Regions from separate parts of the Streptomyces sp. SGAir0957 genome, predicted to be linked through region 1. Evidence: predicted binding sites of a transcription regulator. Region 1 holds the regulator's gene; the other holds the start of a gene.
The links. The regulator HspR, encoded in region 1, represses chaperone genes until heat shock. The targets are predictions, from matches to a motif close to TTGAGNNNNNNNNNCTCAA.

Region 1 (14,932 bases):
ACCGTCGCGTTCATCCCGGCCAACCCGGACCGCACGGTCGCCCTGGAGATCCGCCACCCGGCGCTCATCGCCTACCTGGCGACCACCTTCGAGCGGCTGTGGCGGCTGGCCACGCCGATGTTCCCGCAGTCCGTCGACAAGGAGCCGCCGGCGAACGGGGCATCGCCGCGCCAGCGCACCATCGCCAAGCTGCTCGTGGAGGGACACACCGACGCCGTCATCGCGGACCGCCTCGGCATGAACATCCGCACGGTCCGCGTGCACATCGCCAAGCTGGCCGCCACGCTGGGCAGCACGAGCAGGGCCCAACTCGGCTTCCTGATCGGCCAGTCGGGCCTGCACACCGCCGAGAAGTGAGCCCGGAAACCGGGCCGCAGGCTCCGCCCTACTTGAGACCCGCCTCCGCGCAAGCCGCCGCGTACTTTTCCGTGCAGATGTCCTTGATCTTGAGGATGCCGTCCTTGACCACGGTCTGCTTGATGTTGTCCCGTTCCAGCGCGACCACGCTCACGCTCGCCGTACGGATCTGCTTCGTCGTAGGACTGTCCGTGCGGCCCATGGCGAGGGCCTCGAACTCGATGGTGCGGCCCTGCGCGATGCGTACGGCCATCTCCGCGGCCGTCGCCGCCTCCTCCGGGTACGGCTTGTAGACGCTCATGTACTGATCGCCCGTCAGAATGCGTTGTACGGCCGCGAGTTCGGCGTCCTGCCCGGTGATCGGCGGCATCTTGGTGAGGCCGGCCTCCTTGAGCGCGGCGACGATGCCGCCCGCCATGCCGTCGTTGGCCGAGTAGACCCCGGCGATGTTGGCGGCGCCGATGGAGGCGATGGCCTGCTCCATGTTGGCCTTGGCGTTCTGCGGCTTCCAGGCCACCGTGTCGTAGGACTTGGCTATGGTCACGGCCGACAGTTCCGCGCGCGCGGCTTCCTTGAAGTCGAGGGCGTTGGGGTCGGTCGGCGACCCGTTGATCATGACGATTTTGCTGTTCTTGGTGGCCTTCGAGCCGAGCGCCTGAATGAGTTCCTTGCCCTGGGTCTGGCCGACGAGCCCGTTGTCGAAGCCGACGTACGCGTCGACCGGCCCCTGGGCGAGCCGGTCGTAGGCGATGACGTGGATCCCCGCGTCCTTGGCCCGCTGGACGGCGGCGGTGATCGTCTTCGCGTCGACGGCGTCGACGATCAGCGTGTCGACCTTCTTGGCGATCATCTGGTCCACCTGGCGGTTCTGCAGGTCGGCATCCTGCCCCGCATTGGCGTAGACCAGTTCCCCCTCACCGTTGGTGAGTTTGGCGATCTGCCGCTTGATGTTCGGGTAGTCGAACTTCTCGTAGCGCGCGGTCTCCTTCTCCGGAAGGAGCAGGCCGATCTTCACATCGTTGCCCTTGCGCACGGGCTCGCTGCTGTCGCTGCCCCCGCCGGGCAGCACACCACCGCAGGCCGACAGCGAGACCACCAGGACGGATGCGACACCGGCGAGGCCGGCGCATCGCATACGCGTGTTCATTACGGATACCTCCCTGACGTGGCCGCACCGGTGCGGCCGAGGTGGCTCGAAGCCAACTCGGCCGCCCACATCGCGTCAAGAGGTGAAGCAACACCGCAACGAAACCGCATCCGTTACTTCCCCACATGAAGCCAGATACATCGAATACCGGACATGTGTACCCGGCGGTAACACCCTTGTCGTCAGCTTTCGACCGGTACGCGGTCGAGGAATCCGTGCACGTTCCGGATCCGCCCGTCCTCGTCGAGGGTGATGACGTCGAACCCGGCGACGGGCGCCGACCCGTCCGCCTCCGACACCAGCTCCCACCCGAACCGGGCGACCCCGTGATGCCCGTCGACCGCCCCGAGCGGCCGGAAGAAGAACCCGGGGAACTGCTCGTGCGCGGCACCGATCACGGCGGCGATCCCGTCGTGCCCGGCGACGTCGGCCAGCGGGTCGGTGTACGTTCCGCCCTCGCCCCAGGCGTCGGCGACGGCCTTGCGCAGCGCGTCCCCGTCCGTGGCGTTCCAGGCCGCGAAGTAACGGTCGACGGCGGTCTCGTAGGCGTTGCTGCTGCTGTTCTGCTCGTTGGCGCTCATGGCGTGCGGCCTCCTGAAGTCCGTGTCCCTCACTACGTCGACCCGGAGCCCGGACGGAGTGCGCCGCCCGGGTTCCGGTGACTTCAGGTTGCCGGGCGGCGCGACCGTGGTCGATTACGTCGGAGGTAAGGGCGTGAGGGAGGGTTCAGAAGGCGGCGGAGAGCAGCACAGCCAGTGCAGCGGCGGGGTAGGCCGCCGTGAGCAGCGCCACGGGCAGGCCGACGAGGACGTGGACGAGGAGCATGAGCACCCGGGCGACGGGACCGTACCGACCGCCCACCCGCTCCTCGTTCTCGGGGTCGTACGCCACCTGGATCCGCTTCGGGTCCTCGGCGATCCGCCTGCCTTCGCCCCGGTACTCGCGACGCCGCCCGCCGCGGTCGGTGAAGACGTAGACCTCGGTGCAGGTCGGGTCGCCGTCCGAGTCATGGCCGTGGTCGGTGCGGTCGTACGTGGGATGGCCAATCCCTGCCCGAGTACGAACAGCCCGGCCCACGCGAGCAACGGCAGGCGGGCGCGACGTATCCTCTCCGGTGGGTCCGGCCTCCGGTCCTGGGGAGGCACAGGTCAGGTGCGGCGGGGGCCGGTGATGGACTCGCCGACGGTGAAGCCCTTGGCGGGGCCCTCGGGGATGACGACGTCGGTGCCGTACGGAGCGCGGTGGACCACGGCCCAGTCCGCCGTCCCGGGGCGAGGCGCGGTCAGAACGGTGACGGTGCCACCATCGTCATAGTCGTCGACGAGGACATACACCGCGATGCCCGCCCGCGCGTACTCACGACGTTTGCGGAGCCGGTCCCGGTCCTGATTGTGCTTGCCCGGTGAGACGACTTCCACGACCAGTGCGACAGCTTTGGCATCGACACCGAGGCCGTATTCGTCCGCGTACGACTCCAGGTCCTCCGGCCCGACCACAACGTCGGGAATCCATGTCTTGAGCCGGTGGATCACATTGATGTCCTGGTGCGCGGCGTGATCGCCGTCGGCCAGGTGCCTGTCCAGTGCCCTGCGCACTCGGTTGGCGACCTGGGCGTGGGACACACCTCCTGTGGGCGACACGTCGATTGCTCCCTCGATGATTTCGGCGTGATAGCCCTCGGGGAGTTCCATGGCCTTCCATGCCTGCCACAGGGTCTTGTCCAGCTCCGACATCTGGGTGTCGTGCGCCGGGTACTCGATCCCGGTGTCCGGCATGGTCTCCGGCCTCTCGTGTGCAAGAGCGGTCATCGTGGCGTGTCTCCTTTCCAGTGTGGGCTGGGCTCACGGGCGGCACAAGCAGTGCGGTCAGCGTGGCGTGGGGCGACAGCCGGGGCAGTGGTGTGGATCCGGGCCTCGGTAGGCGTGGTCGCAGGTGTCGCAGTTGCGGAGCGGGTGGCGGGTCGGCGGTGGAATCGTGATCCGGTGGTACGCGGGGGGCCTGGGTGGGAGGTGCGCCGTCAGGCGGTGGGCCAGGAGCGCTGCCGGGCTGCGGATCGGGCGGTCTTCCGGCAGCGCCCGGGTCAGGGCGTGGCGTACGGCGCCGGGCTCCAGGTCGCGTTCCAGCCAGGCGACGACGCCGGGGGCGAGGCGGTCCGTGTCGACGGTGGAGAGGGCGAGGCGGGGGTCCGTCCGGTGCAGGTCGGCGAGGAGGTCGGTGGCGGTCTGGAGGATGCCGGGTACGAGGGCCAGCTCGGGGTGCGGGACGGCGAGGGGCCGGGGCTTCTTCGGTTTTGGCTTCGGTGGTCGCGGTTCCGCGGCGCTTGGCGTGCTGCCCGGCTGGTTGCAGGAGACCGTGCGGGTGCGGACCCGGCCGTCGGGGGCGCGGCGGCGTTCGCGCCGCAGGTAACCGTGTTTTTCCAGCTCACGCAGTGCGGCTGCGATCCGGGTCGTGCCCTCGGGGAAGCGGGCGGCGAGCGTCCTGACGTCGGCGCGGGACCCTGCCGGGAGGGACTGGATGTAGACGGCGAGCCCGATCGCCAGGCCGGAGAGGCTGTGGTGCTGGGCGAGGTGGTTGCCGATCACCGTGAAACGGGTGTGGTGACGGGTGTTCTCATGAACGATGCCGTAGCCCTGCCGGGGGTCTTCGGGTGAAGTCCGGGCCGGGGTGTTCGACCGCGCGTTAGTCTGCTGCGTATCCATAGGGAAGGGTTGAGCTTCCTGTGTGGTGAGGCCCTCGCAAATGGGATGCCAGTCCCGGCGGGGGCCGTCACATGTCTTGGGTTGTCTGCGATTGCTCGCTGTGCGTGAGCGTAGGGGGCGCAAAGGGCGCGCCCGCAAGCCGAGTTGGCGACCTTCACCCGTCCGTGTCGCGACGGAGGGAGGGGTGGGGCTTGGCCTGGGTCCTTTCCCCCTCAGTCGTTCCTTTGGGGTTGTCGCCCCCGTCACTGGCGTACGGGTTTCCGGGCGCCGGTGCTACGAGGTCGAGCTCGGCCCAGACGGTTTTGCGGGGCGCTTCGGCGGGGGTTCCGGTGACGCCCCAGCGGTTCGCCAGCGCGGCTACGAGCGTCAGGCCCCGGCCGGTTTCAGCGGTGAGCGCGGCGTGCTGCGGCTCCGGCGTCCGGTCTCCCCGGGCGTCGGCTACCTCGATACGCAGGGTGCGTTCGGCCACGTAGACGGTGAGGCGGAAGTCGCGGCCGGGGAGTCGGCCGTGGGTCGCCGCGTTTGTTGCTAGTTCCGCGATGACGAGGGCGGCGGTGTCCAGGTCCAGGGGGAGTTCCCAGGTGCGGAGTTGTTCCACGGCGAGGAGGCGTGCGAGGCGGGCTCCGCGTGGCGTGGGGGACAGCTGGATGTGGAAGTGGCGCCGGGTGCGGGGAAGTTCGGTGATTTCTGGGTTCACGTCACTCAGCGTGGCCGCGCGCCCGTACGCTCACCTGTGACATGCCGGTCACGTATAGCTACTGTCCAGCGTTTGTCCAGGGCTGTACATGGAGTACGCGGCCGGGCGTTGACGACCGGGTGGGAGGTTCGCGGATGAGTGATGCGACGGAGGGTGACGGCTGGGAGGTCGAGCCGGGGGATGAGGAGGGCGCGGCCGTCATGGCGCTGATCGGGCGGCAGTTGCGGGCGTGGCGGGAAGCCGCCGACCTCAAGGCGTCCGAACTCGGAGCGGCGATGGGGTACGGGGAGGGCATCGTCTACAAGGTCGAGGCCGGGACCCGGATTCCCCGCGCCGAGTACCTCGACAAGGCGGACGACGTCCTTGAAGCGGGCGGTCACATCAGAGGGATGGCAGAGGACGCGGCGAAGCTTCGGTACCCGAAGAAGGTGCGGGACATCGCCGATGTTGAGGCCAAGTCCGTCGAGCTGACGGCGTACTCGGACCACTATCCGCACGGGCTGCTGCAAACAAGGGAGTACGCGCAAGCACTCATCTCCCTGTGGCGCCCGATTCTCCCCCAGGAACGCGTCGAGCGCGGAGTGGCGGCACGAATGGCACGCCAGAACATCTTCGAGCGCGACCCGGCGCCGAACCTCAGCTTCATTCAGGAAGAGGTGACGCTACGACGGCCGATCGGAGGGAAGATGGTGCTACGGGGGCAACTCGAACGCATGCTGCAGCTGGGCGAGTTGCCGCACGTGGAGATCCAGGTGATGCCCACGAACAGCACGGACCATGCTGGTATGGACGGGGAGATGGAGGTGCTGAAGTTCAAGGACGGGTCAGCGCTCGGGCGCGGAGTACGGCTCTTCGGCGGTCGTCCGGTCTCCGACCCGAAACAACTACGCATCATCGAACTGCGGTGTGGCATCATCCGGGCCCAGGCTCTCCCACCAGGAGAGTCACGGGCCTTCATCGAGCAGTTGCTGGGAGAACTATGAACCGCAAGACCCTCGCCGGGGGCGTGTGTGAGCTGTCCTGGTTCAAAAGCAGCTACAGCAGCGGCGGCAGCGACCCCGACTGCGTGGAGGTCGCACACGCCCCAGGCGCCACCCACGTCCGGGACTCCAAGAACGCACCGGGGCCCCACCTCACCGTAGGAACATCAGCCTGGGCCCGCTTCCTGGAACAGCTGTGACCACGACGGAACCGCGCGGCTGGCGCAAGAGCAGCTACAGCAGCGGCGGCAGCGAGCCCGACTGCGTCGAGGTCGCCCACACCCCCGGCGCCACCCACATCCGGGACTCCAAGAATCCGGGCCGCGCCCACCTCACCGTCACCCCCAGGGCCTGGGCCGCGTTCATCGGCGAAGCCACCCGCTGAGGGGGTCAGCCCTCGAACTCCGTCAGGTCGATCGCGTACAGGCGGAAGCCATCCGCCTCGCCGGTCTGGGACAGGCCCAGCTTCGACAGGACCTTCTCCGAGGACGTGTCACCCTCCCCCACGGCCGCGACCACGCGGTCAATGCCCCTGTCCTGGAGGGCGAACTCCAAGCTCGCCTGCGCCGCCTCCGAGGCATACCCCTGTCCCCAGAACTGACGGCCGAGCCGCCACTGGATGCCGATGTGGCCCGCGATCTGCGGCGGGGCGACGGGCACGTACAGGCCGACCGCGCCGGCCAGCTCGCCGGAGCCGAGGAGTTCGACGGCGAAGACGCCGAAGCCCTCGTCGTCCCACTCGTCCTCCCAGCGCTCGATGTCGTCGGCGGTCTCGTCGAGGGAGCGTGGCGCGCCGTCGCCGATGTGGCTCATGACGGCGGGGTCCGACTGGATCTCGGAGAGGGGCGCCAGGTCGTCATCGGGCGACCAGCGGCGCAGAAGGAGACGGGGGGTGCGGATCTCGGTCATGGGCCCATCCTGCGCCATGACCGGGCGGGTCGCGTCACCGGCCGGACCACGACCCGGTCGATACAACCGCGGCGGCACCCCACTCGTCCTACAGGGCATGACCTTACGAAGATCCGCCGGTACCGCCGCCGTGGTCGCCCTCGGCGCTGCCCTCCTCCTCGGCCCCGCCACCACGGCGGCGTCCGCGTCCCCGTACCTCCAGAGCGGCGGCGGGGCGCAGTCCGCAGCGCAGGACGACGACCCCGCGCCCGCCGCGCCGAGCGGCCTCCAGATGTCGTACGACCCGGGCAGCGAGACCGCGACGGCCGGCTGGGATGCGAACACCGAACCGGACCTCGTCGGCTACCGGCTCTACCGGCGTCTGCTCGAGGGCGACATGGACTGGACCCTCGTCAGCGGCGCCACGCCCCTGACGGCGACGTCCACGACCGATCACCTGCCGCCCACCGGCGACCTGTACAGCTACACGGTGCGGGCGGTCGACCAGGCGGGGAACGAGTCGGAGAACAGCTTCGAATGGTGGCTGGAGACGCCGGACGTCTCTCCGCCCAGCGTCCCGACGGACCTCACCGCGCAGGGCACGACGGCGGGCAACACCGTGCGCTGGCACGCCTCCTCGGACCACGTGGACCACTACGAGGTGTGGGCGGCGCCCGCGGGCGCGCAGGACCCGGACGGGCCGGAGATCGTGTACGGCTCCGGCTACACCGACCCGAACGCCCCGCTGAACGCGGCCGTCACCTACACCGTCGAGGCGGTCGACGCGTCGGGGCAGCGCTCCGGCGTCTCCGAACCGGTGACCGCCACGCGGCCCGCGCCGGGCACCGCGCCGAAGCCCGTCGGGGTGATGGGGTGGACGGCCGGAGACAGGGTCGTCATCTCGTGGGACGCGCACTCCGGTGACATGGGCCAGTCCTACCGTGTCTACGCGCACCAGTACCCCGACCCGGCCGCGTGGTCTCTCGCCGTCACCGCCTACCCCCGCAACGGGATAGTGGGATTCCCTTCGGGCGGCGGCGCTTTCTACGTGGTGAGCGTCGACGACGAGGGCCGGGAGTCGTCCCCCGTCCGCGTCTACGCCTACTGAGCCTGCCCGCTCCGTACCGAACAACCCGGCCGACGGCCCACGCACTGCGGCCCGGCGCAAACCGCTCGCGCGCCGGGCCGCCCCTCGCTCTCCCACCGCCGAGTGCCCCCACGGGCCCACCCCATGCCTGCGATGGGCGACCCATAAGAAAGACGCAAACGTGAAGGGGCCCGGAGTCGGTTGATCGACTCCGGGCCCCTTTCCCTGTTCCGAGCGGCGCGCTACTGCTCCTGCTACCGTTTCGGCCGCCACACCACCAGCGCGCTGGTCTGCTGGACCTCCTGGTACGGGACCAGGTCGCGGCGGTACGAGGCGTGGACCGCCGCCTCGCGCTGCTGCATGGCGGCCGCGGCGCCGTCCACCGCGGCGGAGAGTTCCGCCACCCGGGACTGGAGCGCGGCGACCTGGTTCTCCAGCTCGATGATGCGCTTGATGCCGGCGAGGTTGATGCCCTCGTCCTGCGACAACTGCTGGACGGTGCGCAGCAGTTCGATGTCACGGGCCGAGTAGCGGCGGCCGCGCCCGGCCGTGCGGCCGGGGGAGACCAGGCCGAGACGGTCGTACTGGCGCAGCGTCTGCGGGTGGAGGCCGGAAAGCTGGGCCGCCACCGAGATGACGTACACCGGTGTTTCTTCGGTGAGTTCGTACGGGTTGCTGCGACGCCGGCCGTCCATCTCGCTCAAGCTCCCTTCGCGGCCTGGAACAGTTCTGCCCGCACATCGGTGTCCTCAGTCGCCTTGCGGAACGACTCGAGGGCCGAGCGGGCCTCGTCGGAAAGGTCCTGCTCCGTGGGGACGGCCACCTCGACCGTCACCAGGAGGTCCCCGCGCGTGCCGTCCTTGCGGACGGCGCCCTTGCCGCGGGCCCGCATCGTCCGCCCGTTCGGCGTGCCCGCGGGCAGCTTCAGGGTGACGGCGGGGCCGCCGAGGGTCGGCACCTTGACCTCGCCGCCGAGCGTCGCCTCGGTGAACGTGACGGGCACGGTCACCGTGAGGTTGTCGCCCTTGCGGCCGAAGACCGGGTGCGTGTCGACGTGGACCACTACGTACAAGTCGCCCGCGGGGCCGCCCCGTTCACCGGGGGCGCCCTTGCCGCGGAGGCGGATGCGCTGGCCGTCCGAGACCCCGGCGGGGATACGGACCTGCATGGTGCGGGAGGACTTGGCCCGGCCGGAGCCCTTGCAGACGTCGCAGGGGGTCTCGGCGATCAGGCCGCGGCCCTTGCAGTCCACGCACGGGTCGGTGAGGGAGAAGCCGCCACCGCCGCCCCGCGAGACCTGTCCGGTGCCGACGCAGGTCGGGCACACGCGCGGTGTGCCGTTCTTGTCGCCGGTGCCGGAGCACGCCTTGCAGGGGGACTGGGACGACATGCGCAGCGGAACCGTCGCGCCGTCGACCGCCTCGGTGAAGCTCAGCGACACCTCGGACTCGATGTCCTGGCCCCGGCGCGGCTGGGTGCGGGTGCCCGCACCGCCGCCGCCCCGGTTGAAGAGGCCGCCGAAGACGTCGCCGATGCCGCCGCCGAATCCGCCGGAACCGCCCTGGCCCTGGCCCTGGGCGCCGCCGCCGAAGAGGTCGCCCAGGTCGAAGTTGAACGATCCGCCACCGCCGGCGCCGGGTCCCGGACGGAACCCGCCGTTGCCGAACAGCGTGCGTGCCTCGTCGTACTCCTTGCGCTTCTTGGGGTCCCCGAGGACGTCGTTCGCCTCGGAGATCTCCTTGAAGCGCTCCTCCGCCTTCTCGTTGCCCTTGTTGGCGTCGGGGTGGTTCTCCCGGGCGAGCTTGCGGTACGCCTTCTTGATCTCGGCGTCGGTGGCGTCCTTGGGGACGCCGAGGACCTTGTAGTAGTCCTTCTCGATGAAGTCCTTGGTACTCATCGGCCTCGACGTCCCTCCTCACTCACGTCAGTACGTACTGCCCTTGCTTCGCGGATCACGTCAGCCCTCGTCCGGGCCACCGCTCTCCTTCTCGGCGTCCGCCTCGGGGGCGTCGGCCGTCTCGGACGTGCCCGCCTGCGCGCCCGGCTGCGGTTCGGCGACGGCCACCCGCGCGGGGCGGATGGTGCGCTCGCCGATCTTGTAACCGGGCTGCAGGATCGCCACACAGGTCGTCTCGGTGACGTCCGGCGCGTACGAGTGCATCAGGGCCTCGTGGACCGTCGGGTCGAAGGGCTCGCCCTCCTTGCCGAACTGCTGGAGGCCCAGCTTGGCCGCGACCGTCTCGAGCGACTCGGCGACGGACTTGAAGCCGCCGACGAGTTCGCCGTGCTCACGGGCGCGGCCGACGTCGTCGAGGATCGGGAGCAGCTCGGTCAGGAGGTTCGCGACGGCGATCTCCTTGACCGTGACGCGGTCCCGCTCCACACGGCGCCGGTAGTTCTGGTACTCGGCCTGCAGGCGCTGGAGGTCCGCGGTGCGCTCGCTGAGCGCGGAGCGGGCCTGGTCCAGCTGGGCCGTGACGGCCACGTCCTGCGCGGATGATGCCTTGCTCGCGTCCCCTGCCGGGGCCGCCGGGCCCTCCTGCGCGGAGGGCTCGGCGGACTTCGGCGCGGCGTCGTCGGTGGCGCCGGAGGGGACGTCAGGCTGCTCGGCGTTCTCGCCGGTGCCCGGGGTCTCCTCCGTCATCAGGCGGCGCCACCCTTCTGGTCCTTCTCGTCGTCGACGATCTCGGCGTCGACGACGTCGTCGTCCTTGGACATGTTCGGGCCGGCCTCGCCGCCGGGGGCCGCGCCCTCGGCGCCCTGCGCGGCCTGCGCGTCGGCGTACATGGCCTGGCCGAGCTTCTGCGAGACGGCGGCGACCTTCTCGGTGGCCGTGCGGATCTCGGCCGTGTCCTCGCCCTTGAGCTTCTCCTTCAGCTCGGCGACGGCTTCCTCGACCTCGGTCTTCACGTCACCGGGGACCTTGTCCGCGTTGTCCGTGAGGAACTTCTCCGTCTGGTAGACGAGCTGCTCGCCCTGGTTGCGCGACTCGGCGGCCTCGCGGCGGGCGTGGTCCTCCTCCGCGTACTTCTCGGCCTCTTCGCGCATCCGGTTGACCTCGTCCTTCGGCAGCGAGGAGCCACCGGTGACGGTCATCTTCTGCTCCTTGCCCGTGCCGAGGTCCTTCGCGGTCACGTGCATGATGCCGTTCGCGTCGATGTCGAAGGCGACCTCGATCTGCGGGACACCGCGCGGGGCCGGCGGCAGACCGGTCAGCTCGAACATCCCGAGCTTCTTGTTGTACGCCGCGATCTCGCGCTCGCCCTGGTAGACCTGGATCTGCACCGACGGCTGGTTGTCCTCGGCCGTCGTGAAGATCTCGGACCGCTTGGTCGGGATCGTGGTGTTGCGCTCGATGAGCTTGGTCATGATGCCGCCCTTGGTCTCGATACCAAGCGACAGCGGGGTGACGTCGAGGAGCAGGACGTCCTTGACCTCGCCCTTGAGGACACCGGCCTGCAGGGCGGCGCCGATGGCGACGACCTCGTCCGGGTTCACGCCCTTGTTGGCCTCGTTGCCGGCGGTCAGTTCCTTGACCAGCTCGGCGACGGCGGGCATACGGGTCGAGCCACCGACGAGAACGACGTGGTCGATCTCGGAGAGGTTGATGCCCGCGTCCTTGATGACGTTGTGGAACGGCGTCTTGCAGCGCTCCAGGAGGTCGGACGTGAGCTGCTGGAACTGGGCGCGCGTGAGCTTCTCGTCCAGGTGCAGCGGGCCCTCGGCGGAGGCCGTGATGTAGGGCAGGTTGATCGTGGTCTCGGTCGAGGACGAGAGCTCGATCTTCGCCTTCTCGGCGGCCTCGCGCAGACGCTGGAGCGCCATCTTGTCCTTGGCGAGGTCCACGCCGTGGCCGTTGTTGAACTGCTTGACCAGGTAGTCGACGACGCGCTGGTCCCAGTCGTCACCACCGAGGTGGTTGTCACCGTTGGTGGCCTTCACCTCGACGACGCCGTCGCCGATCTCCAGGAGCGACACGTCGAAGGTGCCGCCACCGAGGTCGAAGACGAGGATCGTCTGGTCGTCCTTGTCGAGGCCGTACGCGAGGGCGGCGGCCGTCGGCTCGTTGACGATGCGCAGCACGTTCAGGCCCGCGATCTCGCCGGCCTCCTTCGTGGCCTGGCGCTCCGAGTCGTTGAAGTACGCCGGGACGGTGATGACCGCGTCGGTCACCTTCTCGCCCAGGTAGGACTCCGCGTCACGCTTCAGCTTCTGCAGGATGAAGGCGCTCATCTGCTGCGGGTTGAAGTCCTTGCCGTCCAGGTTGATCTTCCAGTCAGTGCCCATGTGGCGCTTGACCGAACGGACCGTCCTGTCGACGTTCGTGACCGCCTGGCGCTTGGCGACCTCGCCGACGAGCACCTCACCGTTCTTGGCGAAGGCGACGACGGACGGCGTGGTCCTGGCGCCCTCGGCGTTGGTGATGACGGTGGGCTCGCCGCCTTCGAGAACGCTGACGACGGAGTTAGTCGTGCCCAGGTCGATGCCGACCGCACGTGCCATTTCGATTCCTCCAGCTGATACTTGAGTGGAACTGACTCAAGACTGCAACACCACCCCCCTCCCCGTCAACAGACTTGAGTCGCGACCACTCAACTTTTATCCTGCGCTTATGGGCAGGGTGTCGGGAATCCTTCGCTGACCAGCGCTTTTACGAAGCGACCGACCCGGCGAAGGAGGGCTCCGGGTGCCCAGCCCGAGCCCTGCGACACCTAACGCGTCGGCGGCATCGACAAGGCCCCGGCCCGTTCGCCGGCTACGGGGCGGGCGGCGCCGGAGCGCTCGGCCCCGCGTAGAGCCGCTCCACCCGTTCGGCCCAGGCCGCTTCCCCGTACCGCTTCGCGTGCACGCCGCGGCAGTGCTCGCGCAGGGCCGGGAAGATCCGGTCGGCCGCGTCCAGGGCGGCGGGGAGCGGGGCGTCCCAGCCGGTCACCGTGCCCGTGCCGTCGGCGCGGACGACGCGGGGCGCCGCCGACCCCTCGAACGCGAGGACGGGCAACCCGGCCGCCAGCGCCTCCGGGTACACCGGATGAACCGTGCCCGCACGCCACTGACCAGGAAGGACGAGGCCGCGGTGGTCCGGCAGCGCACGCCGCAGCGCGGGGCGGCCGGTCTCGCCGAGGAACCGTACGGAGGCGGGCGCGGCAGCCCGGCACGCCTGTTCCAGGGGGCCCGCGCCCAGGATGTCGAGGCGCCGCCCGGCGGGCCAGCGGCGTACCAGGTCGAGGACGTTCTCCTCGGCGGTGAGCCGCCCGGCGCAGACCCAGACGTCGCCGCCCGGGGAACGCTCGGCGACCGGCACGGGGTGCGGCAGCACGGTGATCCGCTCCGGGGGCAGCCCCGCCCGCTCGTACGCCTCCCGGCCGAGCTCCGACGGAACGATCACCCGGTCGGCACGGCGCAGCAGCGGATCGGTGCGGGCGCCGTCCCGCGTGCCCCGCGTGCCCCGCGTGGCCCATGTGCTCCGGGTGCTCCGGGTGCCCTCCGCGCTCCGGGCTTTGCGGGCTCCGAGGGCTCCCCGGGCGAACGGCAGCCACCGGGCGCGCGGAACACCGGGCTCGGGCAGGCTCGCCACCAGCGGCCCCGTCCACTCGGCGACCCAGGCGCGCCCGAACCCGGGGGACAGCTGATGGACGTGGACCACGTCGGGCCCGAAGGCGCGCAGCGCGGAAAGGGGGTCCCGGCCGAGCCCGGCGGCGACGAGCCGCACCTGGTGCCCGGCGCCGCCCAGCGCGACGGCCTGGTCGAGGACGGCCTCGTCCGCCGCGCCGAAGGCGTATCCGAAGGTGTGGACCAGCGCGACCTTCACGCGAACACCGCCGGTGGCCGCCCGGCGGGCCCTCCCCCGGCCACACCCCCGGTCCGTACGAGCGCCAGGTCCGCGCCGAACTCCCCGGCCCCCTCCAGCACCTGGCCCAGCTCGGGCCGCGCCTCGACCTGGAGCAGCACCCGCTCGCCCGGCGCCACGACCTCCTCCCACACCCCGTCGAGCCGGCGCATCCACGTACCGTCGCGGTGGCCGAGGGCGTAGGGCAGCACGCGCCAGTCGAGGTCGCGGGCGGCGGCCTTGCGTACGGGGGCCCGCTCCCCGCCGAACGGTTCGAAGGAGACGATGCGGCCTCGGTAGCCGCGGCGCCGCAGCGCCCGGCCGAACGCCCCGTCCTGCCCGCCCGCGTCGAGCACCAGGTCGATCTCGCAGTGGGCGAGGTGCCGCACCAGCTCTCGCATCCGGCCGAAGCGCGCCATGACGTCTGCTCCCTTGCGTTGCGGCGTTGCGTTGCGGCGTGTGAAGCCCCACACAAGCTAGCCGTTATGTCCGCATTTGCAGCGAATAACACGATCTACCATCAAGGGAGCGTGGCGAGGTGCCCATGGCGCGGACGCGGCAAGGGCCCCCTCAGCGACGCAGATCACGACCCGGCCGACTACATTGCGATCGCGTAAGTGGGTAGTCTCAGACGGACTGCATAAGTTACCGCTTAGTAATCACCAGTACCGTCCGAGTACGACAAAGAAGAGACCACCTCGCAGGCCCGAGGAGCCCCCAAATGCAACTCGCCGCGATCATCGTGTCGCTGGTTCTGATCGTGGTCGGCGTGGCCCTGTTCGCCCGCGCCCTCCTGCAGATCTACAACTTCATGCGGCTCGGCCAGAACGTGCCCAAGGGCACCCGCACCGACGAGCCCGCCCAGCGCACCCTCACCGTGGCCCGGGAGTTCCTCGGCCACACCCGGATGAACCGCTGGGGCGTCGTCGGTGTCGCGCACTGGTTCGTGGCGGTGGGCTTCTTCTCGCTGCTGCTGACGATCGTCAACGCCATCGGCCAGCTCTTCCAGGCCGACTGGCTGCTCCCGGTCATCGGCGAGTGGGCGCCCTACAACGTCTTCGTCGAGTTCATCGGCACGATGACGGTCCTCGGCATCCTCGTCCTCATCGTGATCCGCCAGCTGAGCCGCCCCGACAAACCGGGCCGCAAGTCCCGCTTCGCCGGGTCCAACTTCGGCCAGGCGTACTTCGTCGAGGCCGTCATCCTCATCGTCGGCGTCTGCATCTTCATGCTGCACGCCCTCGAAGGCG
Region 2 (14,932 bases), 1.1 Mb from region 1:
TTCCGGGTCAGACCTTCGGCGTCCGCAGCAACCCCGTGATGCGGGTCGCCGCCTCCGACAGGTGGGTCCTGGCCGCTCGTACCTGGTCCTCGGTGACTCCGTGGTCGCGGGCCGTGTCGCGGATGTCGTCCCTGAAGCGGTCGAGGAGGCGGTCCAGGTCGCGGGCCGGGTCGCCGGTGGAGTCCTCCGTCGTCCAGGACGGGACGTACTCCGCCGCCACCTTGTCCGACGCCGGACGGTACGCGGGCTCCGCGTCTGGGCCCGGGGCCGGGGCCGCAGCCGGTGCCCCGAAGTCCTTGCCGAAGTTCCTGCCGAACTCGCCGAACTCCTTGGCGAGCTCGGACAGCCCCTCCCGCACGCCCGTCGGCCAGTCGCCCCGCGCGAAGTGGTCCTGCACCTGGTCCTGCACCCGCTTGGCCATGCGCTGGAACTCGTCCTGCGCCTGCGCCCGCACCTTGTCCTGTGTCTCCTTGGCCTGGCGGCGCGCCCGCTGGGCCTCCTCGCGGGCCCGGCGGCTCTCGTCCTTCGCGCGCCGCGCCTGCTCCTTCCACTCCTGCTTCGCGCGGCGCAGCTCCTCCTTGGCGGTGCGCCAGGACTCCTTGTCGGTGAGGTCCATGAGGTCGCTCAGGTCCGGCACCGGGCCGCCACGGGTGCCGCGCGTCTGGGAGGCGGCCGCGCGGACCTCGCGGCGCAGGTCGCCCGCCGCGCCGCGCACGTCGTCCCGGATCTCCGCGGCCAGCTCGGCGACGGACTCGCGGATCTCCAGCTCCAGGTCGGCCAGTTCACCGCTGCGGTCGGCCAGCTCGGCGCGGCCCGCGTCGGTGATCGCGTACACCTTGCGGCCGCCCTCGGTGGTGTGGGTGACCAGGCCCTCGGACTCCAGCTTCGCCAGGCGCGGGTAGACCGTGCCCGCCGACGGCGCGTAGAGCCCCTGGAAGCGCTCCTCCAGGAGGCGGATCACCTCGTAACCGTGGCGCGGCGCCTCGTCGAGGAGCTTGAGGAGGTAGAGGCGCAGACGGCCGTGGGCGAAGACGGGAGGCATGTCAGAGCACCTTCTTGTCGGCGGGAGCGGCGGCGGAGGCGGAGGCGCTGGTGTCGGCGTCGGCAGCCGCATCGGCGGCGTCGTCGCCGGGCGCAGGGGCGGCGGGTTCGTCGTCCTCGCCCGGCGGCCTGCGCAGCAGCGCGATCGAGCCGGAGACCGTGGTCGCCTTCAGGGTGCCGGTGCCCGCGCCGAGGCGGCCGGCGATCTTGTGGGCGCCCCACTGGCCGGAGACGCGGAGCCCCTCGAAGGCGTTGGAGACCGCCCCGCTCGCGGTGTTCGCCTCGACCTCGGTGTCCGCCGGGTGCGGGATGCGGATGGCCACCTCGCCGGAGACGCTCGTCAGGGCGACGTCCGTGGGGCCCGCCGGATCCAGGTCCACGATCATCGAACCGCTGACGGTGTCCGCCTTCAGGGACGAGCCGGAGCCCTCCAGGACGGTCAGGTCGCCGGAGACCGAGTGGAACCGGAGGTCGCCGGTGACCGCCTGTGCCTCGACGCCGCCGGAGACCGTGCTGGTGCGCACCGGGCCCGTGACACCGACCAGCGTGGTGTCGCCGGTGACGCTCTTCACCTCGGTGCGGCCCTCGATGCCGGAGACGACGGCGCCCGCGCCCACCGCGCCCAGCTCCACCCGGGTGCCGCTCGGCACGGCGAGCGAGACGACCGCGCTGCGGTGCCAGCCCTTGCGGTCGAGCCACTTGAGGAAGTTCTTCCAGGGAAGGTCGTCATAGGCGACCGTGAGCGTGCCGCCCTCCAGCGTGACGCGCAGCGGCGGCCCCTCGATCTCCGACACCTCGAGGCGGGCGGAGCCCTCCTCCGTGCCCACCACGTTCACCGTGCCGTTCACGATGCGTACGTGCAGGGCCGTCACCCGCTCGTCGAAGGCGAGCTTCCGCGGCTCCGCGACGGACCACTCGGACATGGTGCGACCTCCTCCGGAGCGAACGCGCCATATCGCGTCCTCTGCTCAACACGATATATCGCGGCTACGGAAAGTCAAGACTGTCACGGAATCGTGCGGCAGCTGTCCCGGAACCTTCGGGTCATGTGTGGTGAAAAGCGGGCAAACTGTCTTAGCGTGGAGCCATGCCGTCCCCGCGATCCGCCACCGGTGCCCTGCTGCTCTGCCGCGCCGAACCCGACGTCGTCGGCCCCGCCGCCCAACTGCTCCGCCAGCGGATGCTGCTCACCCGCGCCGGGGCGGAATGGAGCGTGCTCGTGCCCGAGGGCGAGCCGTGGCGGGCCGCGACGGACGGCGGCGGCGACCCCAGCGAGGTCGTGGACCGGGTACTCGGCGGCTGGGCGGGCGCGCTCGCCGTCGGCGCGCCCTGGCCGGTGCTGGCCCTCTGGTGGGACGCCGACCGCAGCGGCTTCACGCTCGCGTCCGGCTTCCGGCGCCCCGTCGGCTACGAGTGGCTCGCGAACGGCACGCCGGTCGGCGAGGAGGAGGCCATGCGCACCTTCGCCGCCCGCCTGGGCCTCGACCCGGTGCTCGACATGCAGTCCCTCGACGTGCTGACCACGCCCGACACCGAGGCCGACGCCCGCGCCCGGCTGCGCGGCCTGCTCGCGGTCCTCACCCGCACCGGTCTGACCCTGCCGCCGGGCCTCGCCCCGGGCGAACCGGCCGACCGGCTGCGCGAGGCCGCGCTCGCCCAGGGCGGCGCGGAGACCGTCGAGTGGCCGGGCTGGCGGGACGCCGTCCACGCCGAGCTGGACGTCGTGGAGACCACCGGCATCGGCCCTTGGATGCGTGGCCCGAAGGGGCGCTGTCTGGCCGCCGCCCAGCTCGCGGCCGGGGTGCCGCTCACCGTGCTCGGTCTGCGGCGGCGCAGCGGCGGCTGGCTCACGGCCGGCGGCCTGCTGCTCGTGCACGGCGTGCTCGGACTCGCGTACGACAGGGTGCGCGCGGCCCGCGACTGACGCCGGACCGACGCCCGTAAGACCGGTAAGACCCGTAAGACCGGTAAGACCGGGAAGACGGACCTATTCCTCGTCGTCCTCGTCGTCGTCCAGGCGGGCCAGCCATGTCGCGAGGCGCTCCACCGGCACCTCGAAGTCCGGGTTGAGATCGACGAACGTACGGAGCTGCTCGGCGAGCCACTCGAAGGTGACTTCCTCCTCGCCGCGCCGCTTCTCCAGCTCTTCGATGCCACGGTCCGTGAAGTACATACCCCCAGGATATGCGGCAGGGCCGCACCCCCTGACGGGGATGCGGCCCTGAGCAGCGTCCGGGACGCCTACGCCTCGAACACCTCGCGCACGAGCTGCTCCTGCTCGGCCTGGTGGCGCTTGGCGGAGCCGACCGCGGGGGACGAGCCGTGCGGGCGCGAGATGCGCCGCAGGCGCTCGGCGCCCGGGATGTCGGCACCGACGGCCAGGTCCAGGTGGTCGATCAGGTTGAGGGCGATGAACGGCCAGGCACCCTGGTTCGCCGGCTCCTCCTGCGCCCACAGGTACTTCTCGGCGTTCGGGTACTTGGCGATCTCCGCCTGGAGCTCGGTGCCCGGCAGCGGGTACAGGCGCTCGACGCGGATGATCGCGGTGTCGGTGTGACCGCTCTTCTTCCGCTCGGCCTCGAGGTCGTAGTACAGCTTGCCCGCCACGAAGACGACCTTGCGGACCGCGTTGGCGTCCACCGAGTCGTCGCCGATGACCGGACGGAAGCCGCCCGAGGTGAACTCCTCCACCTTCGACGCGGCGGCCTTGAGGCGCAGCATCGACTTCGGGGTGAAGACCACCAGCGGCTTGTGGTGCGGGTTGTGCACCTGCCACCGCAGGAGGTGGAAGTAGTTCGACGGGAGGGTGGGCATGGCCACCGTCATGTTGTTCTGCGCGCACAGCTGGAGGAAGCGCTCGACACGGGCCGAGGAGTGGTCCGGGCCCTGGCCCTCGTAGCCGTGCGGGAGGAGCAGCGTGACGCCGGAGGTCTGGCCCCACTTCTGCTCGGCGGCCGAGATGTACTCGTCGACGACCGTCTGCGCGCCGTTGACGAAGTCACCGAACTGCGCTTCCCACATGACGAGGGACTCGGGGCGCGCGAGCGAGTAGCCGTACTCGAAGCCCATGACCGCGTACTCGGAGAGCAGCGAGTCGTAGACGTTGTACCGCGCCTGGTCGGGCGAGAGGTAGAGCAGCGGCGTGTAGTCCTCGCCGGTCTCCCGGTCGATGAGGACCGCGTGGCGCTGGCCGAAGGTGCCGCGGCGCGAGTCCTGGCCCGAGAGGCGCACCGGGGTGCCCTCCAGGAGCAGGGAGCCGACGGCGAGGGTCTCGCCCATGCCCCAGTCGATCGTCCCGTCCTCGATCATCGCGGCGCGGCGCTGCAGCTGCGGCAGCAGGCGCGGGTGCACCGTGACGTTGTCCGGGATGTTGACCTGGGACTCGGCGATGCGCTTGACGACCTCCTGGGAGATCGCCGTCTGCACCGGCACGGGGAACTCGGCCTGCGGGTCGGAGATGGGCGCCTCGCTCGGCTGCGCGACGGCCTCGCGGACCTCGGTGAAGACCTTCTCCAGCTGGCCCTGGAAGTCCTGGAGCGCCTGCTCGGCCTCTTCCAGGGTGATGTCGCCGCGACCGATGAGGGACTCGGTGTAGAGCTTGCGCACCGAGCGCTTCTTGTCGATCAGGTCGTACATCAGCGGCTGCGTGAACGCCGGGTTGTCCGACTCGTTGTGACCGCGGCGGCGGTAGCAGATGAGGTCGATGACGACGTCCTTGTTGAACGCCTGGCGGAACTCGAAGGCCAGACGCGCGACGCGGACGACGGCCTCCGGGTCGTCACCGTTCACGTGGAAGATCGGCGCCTCGATCATGCGGGCCACGTCGGTGGCGTACATGGAGGAGCGCGAGGACTCCGGGGCGGCGGTGAAGCCGACCTGGTTGTTGATGACGATGTGGACCGTGCCGCCCGTGCGGTAGCCGCGCAGCTGCGACATGTTGAGCGTCTCGGCGACCACACCCTGGCCCGCGAAGGCCGCGTCACCGTGCAGGGCGACGGGCAGGACGGTGAAGTCCGTGCCGCCCTTGTTGATGATGTCCTGCTTGGCGCGGGTGATGCCCTCGATGACCGGGTCGACCGTCTCCAGGTGGGACGGGTTGGCGGCGAGGGAGACCTTGATCTGCTCGCCGTCCAGGCCGGTGAAGGTGCCCTCGGCGCCCAGGTGGTACTTGACGTCGCCGGAGCCGTGCATCGACTTCGGGTCGAGGTTGCCCTCGAACTCGCGGAAGATCTGCGCGTAGGACTTGCCGACGATGTTGGCCAGCACGTTCAGCCGGCCGCGGTGGGCCATGCCGATGACGACCTCGTCGAGGCGGGCCTCGGCGGCGGAGTCGATGACCGCGTCGAGCAGCGGGATGACGGACTCGCCGCCCTCCAGGGAGAAGCGCTTCTGGCCGACGTACTTCGTCTGCAGGAACGTCTCGAACGCCTCGGCCGAGTTCAGGCGGCGCAGGATGCGCAGCTGCTCCTCGCGCTCCGGCTTGGAGTGGGCGCGCTCGATGCGGTCCTGGATCCACTTGCGCTGCTTGGGGTCCTGGATGTGCATGAACTCGACGCCGGTGGTGCGGCAGTACGAGTCGCGCAGCACGCCGAGGATGTCGCGCAGCTTCATCATCGACTTGCCGGCGAAGCCGCCGACGGCGAACTCGCGCTCCAGGTCCCACAGGGTGAGGCCGTGCTCGGTGATGTCCAGGTCGGGGTGCTTGCGCTGCTGGTACTCCAGCGGGTCGGTGTCGGCCATGACGTGGCCGCGGACCCGGTAGGAGTGGATCAGCTCGAAGACGCGGGCGGCCTTGGTGACGTCGTCGTCGTGCGAGGCGTCGATGTCCTTGAGCCAGCGGACCGGCTCGTAGGGGATGCGCAGCGCCTTGAAGATCTCGTCGTAGAAGTCCTGCTCGCCCAGGAGGAGGTTCGCGACGATGCGCAGGAACTCGCCGGAGGCGGCGCCCTGGATGACCCGGTGGTCGTAGGTCGACGTGAGCGTCATGACCTTCGAGATGCCGAGCTTGTTCAGGGTGTCCTGGGAGGTGCCCTGGAACTCCGCCGGGTAGTCCATCGAGCCGACGCCCATGATGACCGACTGGCCGGGCATCAGACGCGGCACGGAGTGCACGGTGCCGAGGCCGCCGGGGTTGGTCAGGGAGACCGTGACGCCGGTGAAGTCGTCCATGCCGAGCTTGCCGTCACGGGCGCGGCGGACGATGTCCTCGTAGGCCTGCCAGAACTCGAAGAAATTCAGCGTCTCGGCCTTCTTGATGCCCGCGACGACCAGCTGGCGGTCGCCGTTGGGCTTCACGAGGTCGATCGCGAGGCCGAAGTTGATGTGCTCCGGCTTGACCAGGGTCGGCTTGCCGTCCTTCTGCGCGAAGGAGTAGTTCATCGACGGCATGGCCTTGATGGCCTGCACCATCGCGTACCCGATGAGGTGCGTGAAGGAGATCTTCCCGCCGCGGGCGCGCTTGAGGTGGTTGTTGATGACGATGCGGTTGTCGAACAGCAGCTTCACCGGGACGGCGCGCACGGACGTGGCCGTGGGGACCTCGATGGAGGCGTTCATGTTCTTCGCGACGGCGGCGGCGGGACCGCGCAGCGTCACGAGCTCGGGGCCGGTGGGGGCCTCGGTCGTCACTTGTTCAGCCTTCTTCGGAGCGGGGGCGGCGGGAGCGGGGGCGGCCTTCGCGGCGGGCACCTTCTGGGCCGGCTGCGCGGTCTGGGCCGGCTGCGCGGTCTGCGCCGGCTGCGCGGGAGCCGCGGCGGGCTTCGCGGGCTCGGGAGCCTTCGCGGGCGCCGGCGCGGCGTGAGCGGCCTCGGCCGGTGCGGCGGGGGCCGGGGTTTCGGCCTTCTGGGCCGGCGGCGCGGTCGGCGCAGCCCCCGTGGCTGCGGCACCGGGCTTGTAGTCGGCGAAGAAGTCCCACCAGGCTCGGTCGACCGAGTTCGGGTCCTGGAGGTACTGCTGATAGATCTCGTCGACGAGCCACTCATTGGGACCGAAGCCCGCGGCAGGGCTCTTGCCCTGCTCGGTTTGGTCGGTCTCGGTGGTCGAGTTACTGGGGGACTGTGGCGACACGGCGGTAACCGCCCTCTTCCGCTTCTCACAAGGTGATGGACAGCGGGAATAAAGGCTACGCCTCCATCAGCGGGACGTGCAGGCCGGGCCGGTGATCCGTCGCGTAAGTCACACTGGAGATCGGGTTTCGGGCCGCGAAATGGCGGGAAACAACCGGGGTTTCGGTACGTTCGATCGCGCGCCCGGCGCACGGGGTGCGACTGGGCGCGGCTTGACCTCCGCCTGACCGAAACCCTACGTCAACTTTGCGGACCCGGCTTGTCCCGGAAGAGTGACCTTGATCCGGCAGCCGCGCTCCGATTCGGCCACACCGATCCGGCCGCCGTGCAGGTCCACGGCCCAGCGGGCGATGGCCAGGCCGAGACCCGTGCCACCGTCACCCTTGCCCTTCGCCGAGTGTCCGGCGTTGCCCCGGTTGAAACGCTCGAACACCCGGTGCCATTCGGACTCGGGGATACCGGGCCCCTCGTCGAGCACTTCCAGCTCGAGCGAGTCGGGCGTGAGACCGCGTCGCGCGCGGACGGTGACGCGGCCGTGCGGCGGGGAATGCTTCACCGCGTTGTCGATGAGGTTCGCCACGACCTGGTGGATGCGCTCGGGGTCGGCGTGGCCCGTGAGCTCCGGCGGCGAGACGTCCAGATGCAGGTGGACGTCCGTACGCGTGTGGGTGCCGGAGCCGGAGGCGATGCCGGCGCGCTGGGACACCGCCATGTTCGCCTCCTTGAGCACGCCCGACAGGTACGGCCAGACCTCGAAGCGGCGCGCCTTGAGCGGCACCACGCCGTTGTCCAGGCGGGACAGGTCGAGGAGGGTCTCGACGAGGCGGCCGAGGCGCTCCGTCTGTTTGAGGGCCGTGCGCATCGTCTCGGGGTCGGCGGCCATGACGCCGTCCACCACGTTCTCCAGGACCGCGCGGAGCCCCGCGATGGGGGTGCGCAGCTCGTGCGAGACGTTGGCGACCAGCTCTTTGCGCTGGAGGTCCTGTGCGGCCAGCTCGTCGGCCATGCGGTTGATGGTCACCGCGAGGTCGCCCAGCTCGTCGCGGCGGTCGGCGCCGCGGACCCGGCGCGTGTAGTCGCCGTTGGAGATGGAGCGGGCCACCGTGCTCATCTCGTCGAGCGGCGCGGTGAGGCTGTGCGCCACGAACTGCGTGATGAGCAGCGTCGCGATGATCGAGAACACGGTGATGAAGCGCAGCTCCGTCGCCGTGTACATCGCGACCATGATCAGGCCCGTGGTGATGAAGACGGAGACGACGACGAGCGTGCCGAGCTTCGCCTTGATCGAGAAGGGGCGCAGACCGCCCGTCGCCCAGTGCGGGCCGATGGGGTGCGGTCGCGCGGCGCGGGCGTGCGGTGTCCGGTCCCCGCCGCTCATGGCGTCGGCGTCTCCAGCGCGTAGCCGACACCGTGCACGGTGCGGATGCGCTCGGCGCCGATCTTGCGGCGCAGCGCCTTGATGTGGCTGTCGACGGTCCGGGTGCCGGAGGCGTCGGCCCAGTCCCACACCTCGGCGAGCAGCTGCTCGCGGGAGAGGACCGCGCGCGGGGTGTTCGCGAGGCAGACGAGGAGGTCGAACTCGGTCGGGGTGAGGTGCACGTCCTCGCTCCTGACCCGGACCCGGCGCTGCGCGTGGTCGATCTCCAGCTCGCCGAGGCGCAGGATGCCGCTGCGCGGGGTCGCGGCGGCGAGGGCCGCCCGCTCGACCCGGCGGAGCAGCACGTGCACCCGCGCGGCCAGCTCGCGCATGGAGAACGGCTTGGTCATGTAGTCGTCGGCGCCGACACCGAGCCCGACGAGCATGTCCGTCTCGTCGTCCCGGGCGGTCAGCATCATGACGGGCACCGGCCGCTGCGCCTGTACGCGGCGGCAGACCTCCAGGCCGTCGAAGCCGGGCAGCATGATGTCGAGGATCAGCAGGTCGGGCTGCCAGGCCTCGGCCGTGTCGACCGCCGAGGGGCCGTCCTGTGCGGTTTGCACGAGGAATCCCTCGGCCCGTAGCCGGGCGGCGATGGCGTCCACGATCGTGGGGTCGTCCTCGACGACCAGAACCCGGCGCTGGGCGCCCGGGGTCGCCGTGCTTCCGTTGTGGGAGGTGTGTGTCTGCTCCATCGCCCCGCCCCTGAATGCGCACCGGTCCTGGTGCGCTTGACGCTTGAATGATCTGGGTTTCGGACGTCAGCGTACGGGGAGTTACCGCCGGTCGGCTACGCGGCCCTTACTGCGAGGTGCACCACGTCGGGTACGCCTCGGACAACGGGGATCTCTTCGGTGCGGACCGCCCGGAATCCGGCATTCCGCAAGGTTCCTTCGAAATTTGCGGAGGGCTGTGCGGACCAGACGGCGAGCACGCCGCCGGGGTGGAGCCGGGCGCGGCAAGCGGCGAGCCCGGCGGGGGAGTAGAGGCTGTCGTTGTCCTCCGTGACGGTCCAGTCCGGCCCGTTGTCGATATCGAGGCAGAGCGCGTCGTAGGTACGGGGCGTCTCGTGCAGATGCCGGACGAGGTCGGCCTCGACGATCTCCGTACGGGGGTCGGCGAGCGCCTCGGCGGACAGCGGCCGCAGCGCTCCTTCGCGGTGCCAGTCGATGATCGCCCGCTCCCGCTCGACCACGGCGATGCGGCCCCAGCGCGGCTCCGCCGCCGCGTGCGCCAGGGAGAAGCCGACGCCGAGGCCGCCGATGAGCAGGCTGGGGGCGGGGCGCTCCGGCGGCAGCGCGGCGAGCGCCGCGTCGACGAGCAGCCGCTCGGAGCGGCCGTCGGAGGTGTCCATGAGGAAGGTGCCGTTGGCGATGATCTGGAGCAGATCGCCGTGGCGGCGCAGGACGACCTCGCCGTGCGGGCCCGTGCGGCGGTCCAGGACTGCGGGCCGCTCCGTGAGAATGCTGTCGGACATACGGGCATTCTCCCGGGCTCATGGACGCATGGCGGGGGGTTTACGGGACAGGAGAGGGAAGACGTGACTGGTGCGGACGCGAGCGGCATCTGTGAGGTTGCTGTGAAACCAGTCACATTTGAGGCCGCAGTGAATCGTGAAGCGTGCAATAAGGGGTGTCTTGCGTGAAAACGGGCGCGATGGTCGACGACGGGACGGCGCCCGTCCCCGGGGCCCCGCCCCGGCCAGCGCTGCACGGCGTCCCGGCCCAGGCGGGACCGCCCGCCGCCGAGGCCGCGCCGGAGCGGCGCGCGCCGCGCCGCCGCCGGCTCCTGCGGCTGCTGCCCACCCCGGCCGGCACGCCCTTCACCTTCACGTACGTCCTCGTCCTGATCGGCACGTCCCTCTTCACGGAGTTCGCCGACCCGGCCACGGTCTCCCGTGCGCTCCAGGAGTCCAGCACCGATGTCACTCATCTTGCTCAGTCGCCGGTGCTGGTGCTGACGGCCAGCGCGCTGTGGGTCGTGGGCGGTATCGCCTCACCGTTCATGGTCGCGTTCGCGGTCGTGCTGACCGCCCTCGAACGGCGCACGGGGGGTCTGCGCACCGCCGCCGTCTTCGTGCTCGGCCATGTCCTCGCGACCCTGGCCACCGAGGTCCCCGTCGGCCTCTCGGTGATGGCGGGCCACCTCCCCGACAGCTCCCTGCACCGCCTGGACTACGGCGTCAGCTTCGGCCTCGCCGCCAGCATCGGGGCGCTCGCGGGGCTGCTCACCCCGTGGCCGCGCTACGCCGTGCTCGTCGTCTTCGGCGCGATGCTGGTCGGCGACCTGCTCACGTTCACCGATCCGATGACGAGCTGGGGCCATCTCCTCGCCCTGGGGATCGGCGTCACGGCCTGGCCGCTGCTGCGCCGCCGCCGGAGCCGGACCCCCGGCGTCCCGGCGGACTCGCCCCGAACCGCACGACGCAGTGCCACACCTGCTTGAGGTACTGCGCCACCTCGTCCGGCGTCCCGTACGCGGCCCAGCTCTCCGGTGACCCGACCGCGTGCGCGGCGGCCCGGCCGACAGCGGCCGCGTCCACGCCGCCGTCCTCGCCGAACTCCGCCGCCACGCGCGCGGTGACCGCGGGCAGCGCGGGCCCGCGGAAGTCCGCGAGGTCGGCGTCCCGACCCTCGGGGCGCAGCGTGTACCCGGGGTGCCACTCCACGGGGACCCCGAGCCCGGTGAGCAGGCCGGCGGTGCGGGTGGCGCGGAACGACGGGTCGAGGACGAGCGCCTCCGCGTCCCTGCGCAGGTCCACGTCCCCGTGCACCTGCGCCTCCACGTAGAAGTCGAGGGAGCGGCCGACCGTGCGGGGTGTCGCCGGGTGGGGCAGCCCGCGGATCACGGTGACCGGGTCGGCGTCCGCCACCCCGAGCGACTGACCGCTCGCCGCCGCGTCCGCCACCAGCGCGGCGAGTACGGGGAGCAGGGCGTCGCAGGTGCCGAGATCGGCGGGGCCGACGTGGCTGTCGCCGAAGCAGAAGGAGGCCCGCGCGCTCACCTCGGGGCGCAGCCGCACATGGCAGGAGCCGAAGCGGGGCGCGGCCCCGTCCGGATGGCGGGCCAGGTTCAGCGCGCCGTACTTGGGGCGCTCACCGTCGGCGGCACCCGTGTACGCGCCGCCGAACAGCGTCTCCTCCCAGCCGTCGCGCAGGCCGCCGGGGTGCGCGCTGCGGCTGCCGTTCGACAGGCCCGTCTCGTACTGCCCCCGGTACCGGCCGTCGGCGGCGAGCCGGTCGGCGACCGTGGTGCGCCCGTCCGCGAGCAGCCGGTCGGGGTGGAAGTTGAGCGTCACGCGCGCGTGGGTGCGCAGGGTGCCGACGAGCGCGTCGGCCGCCTCGGGCGGGACGCCGTGGCGCCGCAGCCGTTCGAGCGCGGCAGCGCGGCCCGCGCTCCCCGCCGCCCGCACGTGCCGCAGGGCGGCTTCCTGGGCGCTGGTCAGTGGGGTCGTGAGCGAGGCCGTGGGCGGGATGGCGGGGGCGGTCATCGCCGCAGTATCGAGCGGTGCGGACGGGCGGGGCAAAGAGTTTCCGGTCAGAGCGTCGTGCCCCGGTGCTTGGCATGTGATCGCTGAGAGCGAACGCGGGCTCGGGAACATCCGGGGGCACCCAAGCATTGAGTCCACATAGCTCAACTTGAATGCCGAAGGGGAGATCATGGCTTCGACGTCCACACCGCTCACCTTGCCCGTGCTGCCGCTCGACGACGAGGTCGTGCTGCCCGGCATGGTCGTGCCCCTGGACCTGAACGACACCGACGTACGCGCCGCGGTGGAGGCCGCCCAGGCCGCCGCCCGGTCCACCGGCGACAGCAAGCCGAAGGTGCTGCTTGTTCCGCGGATCGACGGCACGTACGCGAACACCGGCGTGCTCGGCACCGTCGAGCAGGTGGGCCGCCTCGCCGACGGCGACCCCGGCGCCCTGATCCGCGGCCGCGGCCGCGTGCGCATCGGCGCGGGTACCACCGGGCCCGGCGCCGCCCTGTGGGTGGAGGGCCTGACCGTCGAGGAAGAGGTGCCCGAGCCGCTGCCGGGTGCCGTGACCGAGCTGGTCAAGGAGTACAAGGCCCTTGCCACGAACTGGCTGAAGAAGCGCGGCGCCTGGCAGGTCGTGGACCGCGTCCAGCAGATCGACGACGTGTCCGCCCTTGCCGACAACTCCGGCTACTCGCCGTTCCTCACCACCGACCAGAAGGTCGAACTCCTGGAGACCGCGGACCCGGTCGCCCGCCTCAAGCTCGCCACCGAGCAGCTGCGCGAGCACCTGGCCGAGCAGGACGTCGCCGAGTCGATCGCCAAGGACGTGCAGGAAGGCGTCGACAAGCAGCAGCGCGAGTTCCTGCTGCGGCGCCAGCTCGACGCGGTCCGCAAGGAGCTGCGCGAGCTGAACGGCGAGGCCGAGGGCGAGGAGTCCGACGACTACCGCGCCCGCGTCGAGGCCGCCGACCTGCCCGAGAAGGTCCGTGAGGCCGCCCTCAAGGAGGTCGAGAAGCTGGAGCGCTCCAGCGATCAGTCCCCCGAGGGCTCCTGGATCCGCACCTGGCTCGACACCGTCCTCGAACTGCCGTGGACCGAGCGCACCGAGGACGCCTACGACATCAAGGGCGCCCAGGAGATCCTCGACGCCGAGCACGCGGGCCTTGAGGACGTGAAGGAGCGCATCACCGAGTACCTGGCCGTGCGCAAGCGGCGCAGCGACCGCGGCCTCGGTGTCGTCGGCGGCCGTCGCGGCGGCGCGGTGCTCGCCCTCGTCGGCCCGCCCGGCGTCGGCAAGACCTCGCTGGGTGAGTCCGTGGCGCACGCGATGGGCCGCAAGTTCGTCCGCGTCGCCCTCGGCGGCGTCCGCGACGAGGCGGAGATCCGCGGCCACCGCCGTACGTACGTGGGTGCCCTGCCGGGCCGCATCGTGCGGGCCATCAAGGAGGCCGGGTCGATGAACCCGGTGGTCCTGCTCGACGAGATCGACAAGGTCGGCTCCGACTTCCGCGGCGACCCGGCCGCGGCCCTGCTCGAAGTCCTCGACCCGGCGCAGAACCACACGTTCCGCGACCACTACCTGGAGGTCGAGCTCGACCTGAGCGATGTGGTCTTCCTCGCGACGGCCAACGTCCTGGAAGCCATCCCCGAGGCGCTGCTCGACCGCATGGAGCTGGTCCGGCTCGACGGCTACACCGAGGACGAGAAGGTCGTCATCGCCCGCGACCACCTGCTCCCGCGCCAGCTGGAGCGGGCCGGTCTGGAGAAGGACGAGGTCACCCTCGACGAGAGCGCGCTGCGCAAGCTCGCGGGCGAGTACACCCGGGAGGCCGGTGTCCGTAACCTGGAGCGCTCCGTCGCCCGGCTGCTCCGCAAGGTCGCGGCCCAGCACGAACTCGGTGAGCGGGAACTGCCGTTCACGGTGACCGACGCCGACCTGCGCGATCTGATCGGGCGCCCGCACCATGTGCCCGAGTCCGCCCAGGACCCGGCGGAGCGGCGCACGGCGGTGCCGGGTGTCGCGACCGGGCTCGCGGTGACCGGCGCCGGTGGCGACGTCCTCTTCGTCGAGGCGTCCCTGGCCGACCCGGAGACGGGCGCGGCGGGCCTGACCCTCACCGGTCAGCTCGGCGACGTCATGAAGGAGTCCGCGCAGATCGCCCTCTCCTTCCTGCGCTCCCACGGGGCCGAGCTGGAGTTGCCCGTCGCCGACCTGAAGGAGCGCGGCGTGCACATCCACTTCCCGGCGGGCGCCGTGCCCAAGGACGGGCCGAGCGCGGGCGTCACCATGACGACCGCCCTCGCCTCCCTGCTCAGCGGGCGCCTGGTCCGTACGGATGTGGCGATGACCGGTGAGGTCTCGCTGACCGGCCGGGTCCTGCCCATCGGCGGCGTGAAGCAGAAGCTGCTCGCCGCGCACCGGGCCGGGATCACCACGGTGATCATCCCCAAGCGGAACGAGGCGGACCTGGACGACGTCCCCGCCGAGGTCCTGGAGAAGCTGGACGTGCACCCGGTGACGGATGTCCGCCAGGTGCTCGAACTGGCCCTCGCGCCCGCCTCCGCCTCGGCGGACCTGGAGGTTCCGGTCGCGGCGTGACGGACGCGGTCGGTTGCCGGAGGCCCGGGTTCCGTACGGAACCCGGGCCTCTTGGTCGTCGGCTCAGGGTCTCCGGGCGAGCCGTACGACGTCGGTCAGGCAGTCCGTGAGACACCGGCCGAGATAGCGCAGCTCCTCCCGGTCCGACGCCCGGTCCGCGAGCATGGTGGTGGCGTGGCCCAGAAGTTCATCGGCCATGGCGAGCTGGATGGAGGCGATCTCGGCGGCCCGCCGCCCGGCCGGACCGTCCGCCGGTCGTCCGGGTACCTCCGGGACGACGTAGCAGGTCTTGCCGTCGGGGGCGGTCCAGGGGAGGCGGTAGGTGAGGTTCA

Region 2: lon (endopeptidase La) is a predicted target of HspR. The motif match lies at 12,142-12,160, and genes of this name have one in related genera.

Annotation. Positions count from the first base shown of each region.
Region 1 is NZ_CP027293.1:4,138,205-4,153,136, forward strand. Features, by position in the region: gene C1N81_RS23360 (LuxR C-terminal-related transcriptional regulator) at 1-357, shown strand, start outside; gene C1N81_RS23365 (sugar ABC transporter substrate-binding protein) at 386-1,504, opposite strand; gene C1N81_RS23370 (nuclear transport factor 2 family protein) at 1,687-2,085, opposite strand; gene C1N81_RS23375 (hypothetical protein) at 2,231-2,581, opposite strand; gene C1N81_RS23380 (Uma2 family endonuclease) at 2,653-3,312, opposite strand; gene C1N81_RS23385 (helix-turn-helix domain-containing protein) at 3,370-4,203, opposite strand; gene C1N81_RS23390 (ATP-binding protein) at 4,358-4,900, opposite strand; gene C1N81_RS23395 (helix-turn-helix domain-containing protein) at 5,035-5,883, shown strand; gene C1N81_RS23400 (DUF397 domain-containing protein) at 5,880-6,080, shown strand; gene C1N81_RS23405 (DUF397 domain-containing protein) at 6,077-6,265, shown strand; gene C1N81_RS23410 (GNAT family N-acetyltransferase) at 6,271-6,789, opposite strand; gene C1N81_RS23415 (fibronectin type III domain-containing protein) at 6,887-7,876, shown strand; gene C1N81_RS23420 (heat shock protein transcriptional repressor HspR) at 8,110-8,550, opposite strand; gene dnaJ (molecular chaperone DnaJ) at 8,556-9,752, opposite strand; gene grpE (nucleotide exchange factor GrpE) at 9,813-10,499, opposite strand; gene dnaK (molecular chaperone DnaK) at 10,499-12,358, opposite strand; gene C1N81_RS23440 (glycosyltransferase) at 12,612-13,664, opposite strand; gene C1N81_RS23445 (class I SAM-dependent methyltransferase) at 13,661-14,101, opposite strand; gene C1N81_RS23450 ((Fe-S)-binding protein) at 14,404-14,932, shown strand, end outside.
Region 2 is NZ_CP027293.1:3,045,927-3,060,858, reverse strand. Features, by position in the region: gene C1N81_RS18595 (helix-turn-helix transcriptional regulator) at 8-1,042, opposite strand; gene C1N81_RS18590 (DUF4097 family beta strand repeat-containing protein) at 1,044-1,964, opposite strand; gene C1N81_RS18585 (hypothetical protein) at 2,129-2,965, shown strand; gene C1N81_RS18580 (DUF6104 family protein) at 3,029-3,214, opposite strand; gene C1N81_RS18575 (multifunctional oxoglutarate decarboxylase/oxoglutarate dehydrogenase thiamine pyrophosphate-binding subunit/dihydrolipoyllysine-residue succinyltransferase subunit) at 3,283-7,107, opposite strand; gene C1N81_RS18570 (HAMP domain-containing sensor histidine kinase) at 7,342-8,484, opposite strand; gene C1N81_RS18565 (response regulator transcription factor) at 8,481-9,218, opposite strand; gene C1N81_RS18560 (spermidine synthase family protein) at 9,314-10,000, opposite strand; gene C1N81_RS18555 (rhomboid-like protein) at 10,180-10,968, shown strand; gene C1N81_RS18550 (DUF3626 domain-containing protein) at 10,871-12,013, opposite strand; gene lon (endopeptidase La) at 12,183-14,600, shown strand; gene C1N81_RS18540 (hypothetical protein) at 14,664-14,932, opposite strand, start outside.